2 regions of the Roseburia sp. AM16-25 genome follow, and region 2 is predicted to be linked to the other one. Evidence: riboswitches for the same ligand, from Rfam matches in the RefSeq annotation. Region 2 holds a riboswitch; the other holds the start of a gene.
The links. Region 2 has a riboswitch for thiamine pyrophosphate ahead of thiT (energy-coupled thiamine transporter ThiT). Riboswitches for the same ligand answer to the same signal wherever they lie in the genome.
Positions count from the first base shown of each region.

Region 1: linked by a shared signal. The riboswitch ahead of thiE (thiamine phosphate synthase) and the one ahead of thiT (energy-coupled thiamine transporter ThiT) in region 2 are both predicted to bind thiamine pyrophosphate.

Region 1 is NZ_QUCW01000001.1:94,390-101,651, forward strand. It holds gene cytX (putative hydroxymethylpyrimidine transporter CytX) at 1-607, opposite strand, end outside; gene thiD (bifunctional hydroxymethylpyrimidine kinase/phosphomethylpyrimidine kinase) at 600-1,403, opposite strand; gene thiE (thiamine phosphate synthase) at 1,522-2,169, opposite strand; TPP riboswitch at 2,328-2,436, opposite strand; gene DW183_RS00460 (DNA cytosine methyltransferase) at 2,513-3,727, opposite strand; gene DW183_RS00465 (hypothetical protein) at 3,823-5,046, opposite strand; gene DW183_RS12395 (hypothetical protein) at 5,082-5,255, opposite strand; gene DW183_RS00470 (beta-glucuronidase) at 5,441-6,967, opposite strand; gene DW183_RS00475 (FUSC family protein) at 7,075-7,262, opposite strand, start outside.
Region 2 is NZ_QUCW01000003.1:102,526-109,787, forward strand. It holds gene DW183_RS07890 (fibronectin type III domain-containing protein) at 1-355, shown strand, start outside; gene DW183_RS07895 (class B sortase) at 365-1,468, shown strand; gene DW183_RS07900 (leucine-rich repeat domain-containing protein) at 1,532-2,812, shown strand; gene DW183_RS07905 (lysoplasmalogenase family protein) at 2,815-3,522, shown strand; gene thiT (energy-coupled thiamine transporter ThiT) at 3,597-4,256, opposite strand; TPP riboswitch at 4,293-4,394, opposite strand; gene DW183_RS07915 (cation diffusion facilitator family transporter) at 4,515-5,684, shown strand; gene DW183_RS07920 (hypothetical protein) at 5,732-7,262, opposite strand, start outside.

The DNA of each region.
Region 1 (7,262 bases), on a different contig from region 2:
CTGCTTCTCTTGTATAATCGCTGATAAGCGGTAACCAGGAAAGCGGCATAGCTACTGCCAATTCCACTGCAGCGCCAAAGGTCAGGCTTCCATCATCCACAATCGGACCTGCTACTGCAGTACCAAAGAAAATTACCTTAAACAGAATCAGTGACAAAATGAAAAGTGCTGTCATTGCAATCGTATTGAGCTTACCTAAATTCGTAAGACCGATTACAATCCAAAGAATAATCAACGCACCAATCACCAAAGCCCATATCCAGAGTCCTGTATGCAGCAAACCATCTGCTGCAAGCGCACCATCATAAATCATAATGGATGTCCATCCAATCAACTGCAAAACGTTAAGAATGGCAAACAATAAACTTCCTTTTTCACCAAAACTCATTTTTACTGTTTCCATGGCACTACGTCTTTCTTTTGCGCCAATCATACCAGCAGCAAACATCATAAGACCACCGATGAAATGACCTAATAAAATAGCTGCCATAGCTTTACCAAAACCTAATGGAGCAAAATAAGTACCTGTCAAAATTTCAGCCAGAGATACCCCTGCACCAAACCATATCAATCCATTTGAAAAAACGGAAGTTCTATTTTCATTCATCTATGTATTCTCCTTTGATTGCAAATGCGTGATTCATCGGGCCGCTTCCCTTTCCAAGATTCAAACCGGCAGCAAGCGCTCCGGAAATATAATTCTTGGCATATTTTACGGATGTCTTTAGATCGTATCCCTTCGCCAAATTGCTGGCAATGGCAGATGATAATGTACATCCTGTTCCATGGGTATTTGGATTATCAATTCTCTTTCCCATAAACCAGGTTGCCTGCTCATTTTTTTGCCATAAAAGATCATTGGCATCGTTTAACTGATGACCACCTTTTAGAAGAACACTACATCCCAAACGGTTGCAAATAATTTCTGCAGCTTTTTCCATATCTGCTTCACTTTTAATCTGCATTTCGGATAATACTTCCGCCTCTGGAATATTCGGTGTGATAACCTTTGCAAGAGGTAATAATTTACTTTTCAATGTGCTAATCGCATCCTCACTGATCAAGCGTGCGCCGCTTGTCGCTACCATCACGGGATCTACAACAATATTTTTAGCTTCATAGGCGGTTAACTTATCCGCAATAACCTCAATCAGCTCCGTTGATGCCACCATCCCTGTTTTAATAGCGTCTGGATAAATATCTGTGAAAATACAATCCAGCTCCTCTGCCAAAAACTGTGGAGTTGCCTCCATAATACTTGTTACGCCGGTTGTATTCTGGGCAGTCAAAGCCGTGATGGCGCTCATGGCATATACGCCATTTGCTGTCATCGTCTTAATATCTGCCTGGATGCCGGCGCCTCCACTGGAATCACTTCCAGCGATTGTTAATGCTGTGTACATAATTTTTCCTCCTCGTACTCTTTCTGCATTAATTTTGTATAGCGACCTAAGGTGGTGCCCCCAATCTGCCGCTGTAAATCTATCTATAACTTACCGGTCTTTTAAAAGGCCGGAGAAATTATATGTGTTTTTCTAAGATGTCATCCATCTTTTGACGCAGTTTTCTTGTCTCCGCCTCGATATCATCGCTGGCAAAAATTCCGCTGACCACAGCAATGCCTGCCATTTTCTGACCTGTCAGTTGTGGTAAGTTCTCTCCGCAGATGCCACCGATCGCGACCACCGGAATACTTACGCTTTCGCAAATCTGTCGAAACAGTTCGAAGGACATTGGCTTGGCATCTGATTTTGTACTCGTACCAAAGACTGCTCCACTGCCCAAATAGGTAGCGCCAGCCGCCTCCGCTGCTTTTGCCTGTTCCACTGTCTTTGCAGTCACACCAATTACGGCGTTTTCTCCCAAAATCTCTCTGACTTTGGATATTTCCATATCGGACTGTCCCACATGCACACCATCCGCCCCGACCAACTTTGCTACTTTTACATTATCGTTAATGATCAGCGGCACATGATATCGATGGCAGAGCAAAAGCAATTCCTTTGCTTCCCCAATAAAAGTCTCTTCGTCTAAGTGTTTCTCACGGAGTTGTACCATTGTTGCACCGCCTGCCAGAGCACTTTCCACCGCTTGTGCAAGTGTCTGTTCGCCCAGCCAGCTGCGGTCTGTAATCGCATATACTTTTAATTGTTCTCGTCTAAATTCCATGTATTCTCCTTCGCGCGCCTGTGACCTGCTTCATGCTCGCGCGCGTGCGTATCTCCAGCACAAATTGCCTTTTGTATCATAAGCAATTTCGTAGGATTTTCTTATTTATACAAAAAACGCACAGAAACCAACGATGGATTTCTGTGCGAAATAATCATTTCTGCAACTCTCTATCTCCCTACGTTGGCATTATCCAAATCAGGTTATGGGTCAAAGCAACTCGCTTACTCTCAGCCTGCCTACTTGCAAGCTCCCCTTTTTATAAAATAAAGATGTCATTCTTTCGGACAACATCTTTATTATAGTCGTTATGACAAATTATGCAAGAAAATTTTATTGCAATTTAGTAGCGGTCAAAAAGTTCCTGTGTACAACGCCGCATCACTTCCACATTGACACTATTGCCAAATTGTTTATATGCCTGTTGATCACTGCTATCGCATATAAATCCTTCTCCTGCCTCCGGCGTTCGAACCGGATTCGGAAAACTTTGCAAACGCCCTGCCTCCTCCACCGTTAATCGTCTCTTGTATCTGCCAATAATCGGGATCTGTACCATGGCAACGAGTGCAGGGAAACACGTTGGTGCTTTCACGCGAATGCCTGATGGTCGCATCTGTATAATGCCCTCCCAAAGGGTGGAAATGGCCGTTCCAGCCTGCCATTCCATCTTATGATGCGTCGGAACAAAATCCTGTAAGTTGTTATATTTTTCCAGCCACGCGTCAATAAAGACTTGATTGCGTTGATAGAGTTCCATGTTTTTCTTTACAAAATTCTGTTTCCATGCCGGATACTCTTGTGGAACTGCCTTGTATTTGAAATAATCTGCCCAGATGGGAAAACCGATCACTTTTAAATCAATTCCCTGATAAAACTCATCCCATGCAGACAGTACATACTTCTCATACGCAGATATGTAATACTTGTCCTCTACTTTCTGCTCATCTAAAATTTCATAAATGCTGTTATCTTCTTTTTTGTAACCTCCCGATATCTGAATATCCAGCGGCTCATCTACATGCTTGGGATCATATTTTCCCAAGATGATCACGCGCTCTCGCAATTGTGGTATTCCAAACTGATGTGGACTAACGATCAGCGGTGCCTCCGTTAAACGATATCCACAATCCTGAAGCACGGCATGAATAATGCGCCAGGTATTATGGTGATCGTGACTGACAAGATTTCGTACATTTTCTAACACTATATACTCCGGTTTCTTTTCACGTAAAATACGTTCAATTTCAAAAAATAGGGTACCTCTTGTCTGGTCTTTCAAGCCTGCCTGTTTTCCGGCCTTGCTAAATGCCTGGCACGGAAATCCTGCACATAGTACATCATGATCCGGTATGTCTGTTTTTTCATTCAGATCTCGTACATTTACAGCAGAATCCATGTGATAATTCTGCTTATATACCTGATTACAATTGGCATCGATTTCTGATGCAAGCACACACTCTCCACCAAGTTGCGTCATCGCCTGATGAAAGCCCCCAATTCCGGAGAAAAGATCTATAAATTTGAAATTGTATGTACCCTTGTCTCGTCTTTCCAAAATATCGTTTCCTTCTGATTTATTACGCTCAAACATATCTATTCTATCATAGCCGCCTTTGGAAAGCTAGACTTTTTTGATATGATTAAAAATTTTTATAACAAGGGCATTTCCGCTATCGCAAAATTTTTAAATTGATCACGCTCGACCATGATCTTGGGCGCTCTCGGTTTTCCATTACTATTGATGCCCTGTTTAAACTGTGACAAGAACTGTTTGTTACCGTCATTGATATCCAGCAGATAAAAATCTGCCAGCGTCACCTGATTCTTCATCCGCCCGCCATAACTACGCAGATTTTCTTTGTGTAGTGCGCGATTCCAGTATTCTGTCACTTCATAATTGCACACCCTATCTTTGATCGTCTCGTGTTCACAGACCAGATAATAGAGGTGTCCCCTGGGATTGCCGTCGATCAGTGAAAACACCGTATCCCAATCGTTGCCCTGCACACCGCGAGATTCTATGCTGTGGGTCTTTAAGTCTCCATAGCAACCTATGGTTGGAAAATATAGGTCTAAATCAATACCGTTTTTTGACTTATCCTGTGCATAGCGGATATCATCTTGTAGTTGATGCTCCACAAGATATTGTTCAAACAAAAATTCCAGATAAAATCCAGCCCATTCCGGTTGATATTTGTTGCGATAATTGGCAGCGATCATCTGTCGGTAGCAGTCTATTCCGTGCCATTCTTTGTTAACATCTTGAAAAAATGTCAAAATCTCCTGCACAATATGCTGCGGCATAGGATTAGAAACATCCACAGAAAATAGGTCGGGTGTACCCCAGGTCTGCCCTGTATTTTCAAACAGTTCCCTTAGGAAAACTTCAACTCCTTTTGGCGAAAAGACAGTGATCTGATTGCCAAAATAATCTGTTTTTTGAAAATAATCATGCTCTGCTGCATCGGACAGGTCACTGCTGTACACATGTGCAAAGGAGTTGTGGGCTTTTTTGTATATGAAATCCTCAATCCGAAAGGCACAGAATAATACCGTTTGCTTATAGGTGTATACCCCTAACAAAATAGGCCGATATCCTTTGGCAAGAGATGCCTGGTAAAATTCTTTCAGATCATTTGCTATCTGTATTCTCTTTTTAAAAACCGGATGTGGATTGCCCAGATAGGAAACATTTTTGGCACGGATGGAATATTTACGTCCCTGATAAACACCACAGATGATTCCGTCTTCATCTCTATAAATTCCCGGAAAATATGTCGCAATGCGTTCATATAGAGCCCGCACCGAAAGTGTCTGATCATAATCGCAGACAATCGTTCCATCTGTATTCACTTGTTCTACTAAAAAAGCCATCGTTGTCCCCCTCTTTTCAAGAATGCTTTCCCTGTCTATCCCACAAAAGCATCTAAATACCCCATAGCGATCGCATCATGCTTCCGCTTAAATCCGTGGGCTCCGTTTTCGATAAAGTAAAGCTGTGCATTGGCATAAACTTCCTTAGCCTTGCTGGCATAACTAGGATTTCTTCTGTAAAAAATTCTTTTCCCCAGTTTTTTTAACATGATCGTTTCCTCCCAATTTTAAAACTATGGGCTTACATATAGCACAATTCTATGAAATATATGTTATATCTTACTATAGTTTTTTACTGTTTGCTATGCCATAAAATGGATTTTCTGTTGTACCATAAAAGGCGCTGCCTTTCGACAACGCCTTTCTTCTATATCTTTCCTATGATCTCTGCTGATTATAAAACAAAGAATGTACAGGTTCCCGGTGCAAGTTCCACCTGACCTGCAGGCTGAACAACCGGACTTAAATCTGGCAATGCATTATCCTCTCCCAAGACAAGTGGATTGTCATTGAGTGTCATAATGGTCGCACGCATATTGCCATCCTGGCCTGCCAGAGTATATCTTTCTGCTTCCTTTGGAAGTTCTACCTCGGTTGTCTCTGTCAGTGAGTTGTTGATCACAAGATAGACAAATCCCGGCTTGCCGTCCTTGCGAGAATGCGCGTAAACATGTGCCCCCTCACGAACCGGCTCCTTTGTATCATAACAGGTTGTTCCCATCAGGCGATTCCACAAGAGCACAGCAAAATAATTTGGACGTGGATCAAAGACTTCACGAGCCAAAAATCCGTAATCAGATGCTGCCAGTGTATTATGGAAAATCACACCATTACTAACCGTGGAAAATCCTGCCAATTCGTTTAAGGTTCTAAGAACATCTAAATAGGTAGATGCCCATGTATCTCCACCGCCGCCTGCGTCGCCGGACTCGGTTACCCACATTTCTGTATCTGCTGCATATTTATCACGGATTGGAGCATATACCTTGGCACAATGAATCGGCACATAAAGATACTCCTCACTGTTTGCCTTTTCCGGAGCCCAATGTGCACTTGGCATAACAGATGCCAAACGATCAGATACACCGTTATAGTAATGATAACTAAATACATCCAAAGGCTCTTTGGTACCCTTTAAAAGTTCCTCAGTTGAAACATTTTCCTTGGTCAACTGCTCTACACCGCCACCACTTGCGCTGTCTTCACTGCCCATAAAATCAAGACCATCACCAACGCTGCTCGGTCCGATGCAAAGGCAATCCGGATAATTCTTGCGCAGCCAAACGAAGAAAAGATCCTGATCGCGTCTGTAATCTGCTGCCGTATAACCATGTGGAAAACCGGTCTCCTCCATCATATTCGGTTCATTTGCAAACTCTGCTCCATCGATCGGTACGCCGTATTCCTTACTGAGTGCAAAGATCTTTTCTGCCTCTGCCGGATGCCATGGTTCGTCTGCACTATGAAGTCCAGGACAGTTTGCTACGGAAATCATAAGTTTTGCTCCGATTGACTTAACAAAGTCAAGCACACCGATCCACTGTTCCTTCGTCAAAACATTCAGATATCCTTCCGGTACCTTGCCATTGCAAGTACCATCAAAATCATAATAAGTCTTAGTCGCCCAGGTACCGGACACACGCACCCATGCCGTTCCCAGTTCCTTTGCCAGTTTGCGCAATTTCTCATCATAGAGGTTGATCGGTGCATAGACCTGCATCAGATCCTTATACATATCTGTGATATTTTCGCCTTTTCCTACCTGAAAAGGCTCTGTTCCCGCGATCTGCTCCGGTGTGTATGCCTTCCAGAATGTTCCACCCGTCACTTCCGCAAATTCAATATTATAAGACATGAGACATGGATTCATCTCACGCAGAGCACTCAGTTTTTCCGGTGCCAATGTTACAAATTCTGCCATTTTATTACCTTCCTTTCCAATATTTATGCTTTCATCCTAGCACGTTTTTTGTCTTGTGTATATCAAATATCGAAAATAGGCTAAAAATATTACCAATTTTATAAAATTTATTCATATAAAAAACTTTTTTGTGCAGTTCTACGCGTATGTAACCAATCCAGACACTTATTGATAACAACCGTATATAGGGCTGCCAGCACATTGATACCAATACGCAGAGCCACCGCCATCGGCATACCAAATAAAGAGGATGCAATTGCCAGTGCTCCAAAGGTGTTAAAGGCCGTCTGCCATT
Region 2 (7,262 bases):
GAGATCTTATGTGACCGCAGGTGGAAATACGACCTATGGCGAAATGCAGTCGGTAACGGCTTATACCAAGGTGGCGTCTACCAATGATCTTGTCGGCACATCAACGGCAAAGAGAAGTGCGACGCTTACATGGAACCGCAGCAACACGGTAGCAGGTTATGAGATCTATCGTAGTTCAAGTGCAGACGGTACTTACAAGAAGATCGCCGTTGTACCAAATGGCAAGGGTGCCTATACCGATACCAAGGTAGGCAGCAACAAGACTTACTATTACAAGGTACGTGCATACAAGCCGGTGGATGGTTCTTATGTTTATGGAGATTACTCAAAGACAATAGCGATCACTATAAAGTAGGAATATTTCATGCAGGAACAAGGAAAATATAAGATCGGCGAATACACCTTCCAGACCTTTCACGAATATCGTGATGGTCAGGAAGATGTTCGCAAGATCGAATGTATCAACAAAGAATTAAATATACAGGATCCCGAGGTGGCAGTGCGTCTTTACAATGACATTCGAAGCGGCAAGATTGTATTCAAGTCACCGATCGGCGATCAGTTTTTTGCGCATCTGGCAGATATCGTTGCGGATAAGTCCGTAGATCTGTTGGAGGACAAAGCCGTTGTAGAAGAGGCAGAGGGCAAGGTAAAATACCAGAAGATACTTGGTGTTGCATTTATTATCTTGGCACTTGTCTCTTTTGCTGTGTTTGGAATTGCTGAGATCCGGGACATTGTGACGACAAGGCAGATGCAGAAACTGGCAGATCAGGTGGAAACACCAAAGAGTCAGGATAATGCTTCCAAAAATGACGATGCCAAGAAGGAAGATACTTCTATAGAAAATGGAGATACGTCATCCGATCAGGAAGAGCAGACGCAGAATTTAAGTGTTTTGCCAGAATATGCGGAACTCTTACAGCAGAACCCGGAAATGGTAGGCTGGCTCTCCATTGACGATACCGAGATCAATTATCCGGTCGTACAGAAGGATAACACCTACTATCTGACCCATGGATTTGACCAGGCGACCAACTCCAACGGCAGTATTTTCATGGACGAGCGGTGCAGTATCTTAAAACCGACAATCAATACCATTATCTATGGGCATAACATGAAAAGCGGGATGATGTTTGGTGGGCTGAAAAATTATCTGCAAGAGGGTTATCTGGATGCTCATAAATACATCAATTTTAATACCATCTACGAGAAAAGAACCTATGAGATCGTTGCGGTAGGGCTGTCCAAAGTCCAATACCAGGATGAAGATGCTTACCGTTATTATGATTTCATCACCTCGACTTCCGCACAGGATCTGGAAGATTTTATCCAAAATGTAGATTCCCTTGCCGTATATGGAAATGCGGATGGTCTGACACTACAGGATAAACTTTTGACCTTGTCGACCTGTAACAGTTATACCGAGGATGGACGATTATTTGTAGTAGCCAAACAAGTACAATAGGTGTATAATATACTAGATGTTGTAGATTTTTATTTCGAAATAGAGTTATACGGAGATAAGAGAATGAAAAGAGGTACAAAAATTGGATGGTTTCTGATCGCACTGTCTGTGATCTTATCCGTTTGGGTGATCGTCAGTCAGAGTTCAGATGCAAGCCAGGCGACAGAATCCGGATTGGTGCTGAGTGATGATGGCACAGTTCTGGAAGATTACACGGGAAATGGCGGAGCCGTTACGATCCCGGATGGTGTGACTACAATCAATGCCGGAGTCTTTGCATCAAAAGACATTACATCGGTTGTTATGCCGAGTTCGGTGACCAGTATGGGAACAGGTGTATTTAGCGGATGTACTTCTCTTGCGTCAGTATCCCTCAGTTCTTCTTTGAATGGGATCCCGGAAGAGACCTTCCGTGAGTGTTTATCCCTTGGATCTGTTACGATCCCGGATAGTGCAACCTCGATCGGCAGCAATGCTTTTTACGGATGTGCATCGCTTAGTTCTGTCAGCATTCCGGCAAGTGTCAGCAGTATTTCTACGGATGCTTTCAGCGGATGCGGCAATCTTTCCAATATCTCAGTGGCATCCGGCAATGGTGCTTATGCATCTTCGGATGGATGTTTATACAATGCGTCAAAGACCCGCCTTTTGTTAGTTCCGGAAGGCAAGACTTCTTTGGCGATAGCAGCAGGCACGACAACGATCGGCACAGGCGCGCTTCAGGACTGCACCGGTATTTCTACCGTGTCCCTTCCAAATAGTGTGACCACGATCGAAGCTAATGCTTTTACTGACAGTGGTGTTGAGACTATCACCATCCCTGCATCCGTGACATCGATCGCGGCGCAGAGTTCGTGGACACCATCTACTATTTATGGTGTTTCCGGTTCCGCAGCAGAAAAGTATGCTAAGGATAACAATATTGTCTTTGTTGTCTTGGGAGATAACCAGGATGATGATAACAACGATGACAATAATGACGATAATAATAACAATAATAACGGTGGTAACACCAACGGCGATAATAATGGCAACAACAATGGTGCCAATAATGGAGACAACGGCAGCAATAATGGTACTTCCGACGGCGATGTTGTGAACCCGGACGGATCCATTACCCACGCAGACGGTTCTGTGACAACCGCAGACGGCAGAGTGATCAAGAGCGCGACAAACGGGGGCACTGCATCCCATACAAAAGATGCGACACCAACGACCGCAGATGGTATTGATCCGAGATACTTCCTTTGCATTGCAATCTTTGCCGGTGGTATTGGGGTTATTCTATACAGCCGTTTCAACAAGATGAAATATTTAAGCCAGAATCATAAGGATAGATCATAAACATGTTTACAAGAATGATGGCACAAGGGATTGTGACAATAATCTATACGCTGGAATTTGCCGGGCTTTTGGTAGCGGCTTTGCCGCGCTACAAGCAGAAATACTATGTACCGGTCAAGATGTTGTGTAGTGTATCCTTTGTTGTGATCGCAGTCATGTTTGCCTTTGTCAGCGACCATATGCAGTATTTTTATATGATGCTGGCGCCATTGGTTCTGTGTGCGGTCGGAGATCTCTTTATGGGGCTATACCAGATCAGGAGCAGGCGCAAGCATATGCTGGCAGGCATGATTGTCTTTCTTCTGGCACATATGGGATTTTTGATCTGCTTCTTCCGTATAGATGCAAGGCTCACATGGTGGAACATCTTCCTGCCGGTCGTATCGCTGGCAGCCTTCTTCTTTGTGAAGCGTCTGATGCATCTGCACATGGGAAGACTGGCGATTCCGGCAGCGATATATTGCGTCTTTCTGTCGCTCATGCTATCCAAGAGCACACAATATATGGCACTCTGCCCGGGACTTGCTTCCGGCTGGATCGGCTTTGGAGGTATCGCTTTTTTTATCTCCGATTTTACGATCATCTTTTTGTACTTTTACAAGTTCCGTAAGCCGGAAAATCGTGGCAAGATCCACTATTTAAATCTGGCAACTTATTATTATGGTATTTTGGCATTTGATATCAGCATTTTATATTTTGCAGCTTTTTAAGAGAATAGAACACAAGCAAAAGAACTTCCCATATTGTGGGAAGTTCTTTTTTCAGAGTCTTTATAGAAAACATATTAAGAAATGGCTTGTTTTTTCACGGTTTCCAATGCCTTTGCAACCGGTGGGATAGCGATCACGATCAAAGTGATGATTGCCTCTGCTCCCAGATAAGAACCATTGTAAACCAGTGAGTAAACAACGGCATTTGGGAAGGTATCCGGTGCATACATGCCAAAGAAGATCCAGCCGGACAGGAAAGCGAAGAAGTAACGTCCTAATACGGCGACGATATAACCCTTGATGAGCCCGTGCTTGGAATTGTGGAAAAGACCTGCAAGACCAAGAGCACCAAATGCTAAGATGTAATCAACCAGCATCTGTGGGAAACTCAGAATATACGGATCGATCAGAAGTTGTAATACGCCGTAAGCCAGGGCTGCTGTAAGACCGCCGCCAAATCCATACCAGTAACCGATCAGGACGATAAAGAGCATGGAAAAGAGTGTGACAGAGCCGCCCATAGGCAGGTCAAATAATTTGATCATAGAGGTAACTACAGCAAGTGCAATCGCCATAGCGGAAAATACCAACTGCTTGGTGCTCATCTTCTTCTTGGTGCCAAAGACAGCAGCACCTGCGAGAAGAAGTGCAATGAATACTAAGATCAGTGCGGTGTAGCCGGCAGTGGTGAGATCATAAGCACCATCTGCGTTTGCTGTTACAAAAAAACTCATAAAAAAATCTCCCTTCATTTGTACATGCTAGGAGATCAGTCAGGAACTAAGCTTCCTTACGCCGGTATTACCCGGTTCAAGTAATAAGGGTCGATGTCAAGACATCTCTCAGCCCCAAAGGCACCCCTAGCATAGATTTTGTATTGATTTGTTTTTTGTCGTTTGTTAGTATAGCAGTAGTTCATTAGAAAGTCAACCGACGCAATAGGAGATGCAGGATGGATAAACAGGCATATCCTATAGAAAAGAGGAAAATATATGGTCAGACTATTGGCAAAGATGTTTATCAAAGATTATAAAAACTACGAAGATATAAATGTGCGGGAACGTTATGGCATACTGAGTGGCTGTGTAGGTATCCTGCTCAATGCCATGCTCTTTGGGATTAAATTTTTTGCAGGATTGATGAGCCACTCGATTGCGATCACAGCAGATGCCTTTAATAACTTATCTGATGCCGGGTCTTCCGTGATCACTCTGCTTGGCTTTAAATTATCGTCTGCGGATCCGGATCCCGAGCATCCTTTTGGACATGGCAGACTCGAATATCTGTCAGGCCTATTGGTATCAGCCATTATTGTGATCATGGGCTTTGAACTTTTGAGGGATTCTGTAGAGAAGATTATCCATCCACAAGACATGGATTTTTCACCGCTGGTGATCATTATCCTGCTTGTGTCCATTGCTGTAAAACTCTATATGGCGTATTATAATCGATCCTTGGCAGATAAATTGGATTCTGCTGCCATGAGAGCAACGGCAACTGACAGTATGAGTGATACTCTGGCAACTTTTATTGTCCTGGTATCTACGATCTTTTGTGAATTCAGTTCCTTACATATTGATGGTTATTGCGGCTTGATTGTTGCCCTGATCGTTATCTGGGCAGGTTTATCTGCCGGGAAGGAGACCGTAGACCCACTTTTAGGGCAGGCGCCGGAAGCAGGCTTTGTTGATCGCATAGAGGAGATTGTAATGGCGCAAGATGGAATCATAGGTGTGCATGACCTTGTGGTACATGATTATGGACCGGGACGCCTTATGATCTCTCTACATGCAGAAGTTCCGGCAAGCGTAGATGTTATGATCTCGCATGATGTGATCGATCGGACAGAACACATTTTGAAAGAAGAATTGCATTGCGAGGCAGTTATCCATATGGATCCGGTAGTGACCGATGATCCTCGTTTGGATCGGTTACGCGAGTCGGTAAAAAAGATCGTGGAGGACTGGAATGAAAAGGCTTCTATTCATGATTTTCGAGTTGTTTTCGGACATACGCATACGAATCTGGTCTTTGATGTGGTCGTGCCTTATCAGGTCAAGATGACAGAACATGAGATCACAGTGCAACTGCAAAAGAGAGTCTTGGAGCAAATCGGCAAAGAGTACTTTATAGCAATCAATATCGATCGTAAATATATATAAAATACAAAGAAGGTTTGACAAAGTTTTTATTTGCCAAACCTTCTCTTTTAATCTACATAACTAATAAATACATTTCCTGCGCTTTCAAAGACCTGAGATGCATTGTCTGTCGACATCTTGGTGTATTGATCGGTATCGGAATGATAAACGATGATATTGGCGGCATCATAGCCAATGATCAGCAGGGCGGCGTCATCCCCGGTTCTCGCATAGACCGGCGTTCCCTGACTGACATAATACAATGCTTGGCTCAAGGTACATCCGGTCAGGTCTAAGACCAGTTTATCCTTGAGGGAAGTCTGCAATACGGACATTGGTGTTTCGCCTCGGTCTAAAAGAGCGTGTACTTCGCCGCTGATGCCTTCGCTTTGCAGGATGGCGCTGATACAGCCGGCGGATGTGCTTGCCTTTCGGTCGGATGCGCTGGCTTCAATGTCGTTGAAAGCGTTGACGTAGGATTTCTTGCCACGGTTCCAGATATAGCGCTGCTGGTTGTCAACGACCAGTCCCATATCCGCATCTGCAGCCATAATGGCTTTGTTCAGGTTCTGCGTTGTCAGAGTAACACGGTTGCCGACATACACAAAGTAGGTTTCCTGTTCCTCGGTCGTAGAAATAGAAATGCTCTTGGTGTCGTTGATGGTCGCCAGGCTTGCATCCCCGGCTGCCAGACTATGGATAGACTGTCCATCTTCCAGATCTGCCATGACATAGGTTGTAGCCAGCCCCTGCGTATCGCTGGCAGTCTTTACCAGGGATACCGTCTTATTCTGCTCGCCTGCAGTATCTTTTATAGTATCCTGGGTGGTTGTCACATATGTGCCATCCTGTTTTGTTACGCGATCCAGATAAAGGGTATAGGAGGACTTGGTCGCACCGGTCACATAGATACCGTCCTTGGCATATTCTTTTAACTGTGTGAAATTGTCACTGGACGTATCGATGATCTCGACTTTTGCCATTGGATAGACGGCACTTCCGGCTGCATCTGTTGAAATATCACTTTCGTTTGCAATCCCATATACAAAATCTTCTGTCATAAATGCCAGTGGCTTGATCTTGGTTCCCTTGGCAGCATCGATCGTGCGTACTTTTTCTGTTTCCAGATCCATGATGGAGATCTGGTCTGCTACATCATTTTCTGTCATCCATGCTACATAACGGCCGGAGGAAGACACGGCATACTGGTCGGATTTCAGGTTTGTGATCAGTTCCTTGGTGGACAGGTCATCCAGACCGACTTTGGCAAGGGTGCCGCCCATCATGATATAAAAGTCACCATCAGCATTTTCGTAAAGCAGATCACTGAAATCTGCGTTTAAGATCTGATAAGAATGTGTGGTCGCAATAAATACCTGTTCAATGGCTTCCTGCTTGATGCTGTCATAATGGTAGAGATCAATGCCGCTTTCGCCTTCGTGTTGACCGCGGTTCATATAGCCGTAAACAACAAAGTCCATATTTCCGGTCTCATCAATATTTAAGATGCGGATATCGTGTTGTCCGTAACTTTGTCTGGCATCTGTCGGATCATCAATAAAGCCATAGACTTTGGTAAAGGTCTGCTTGTTCTGGTTG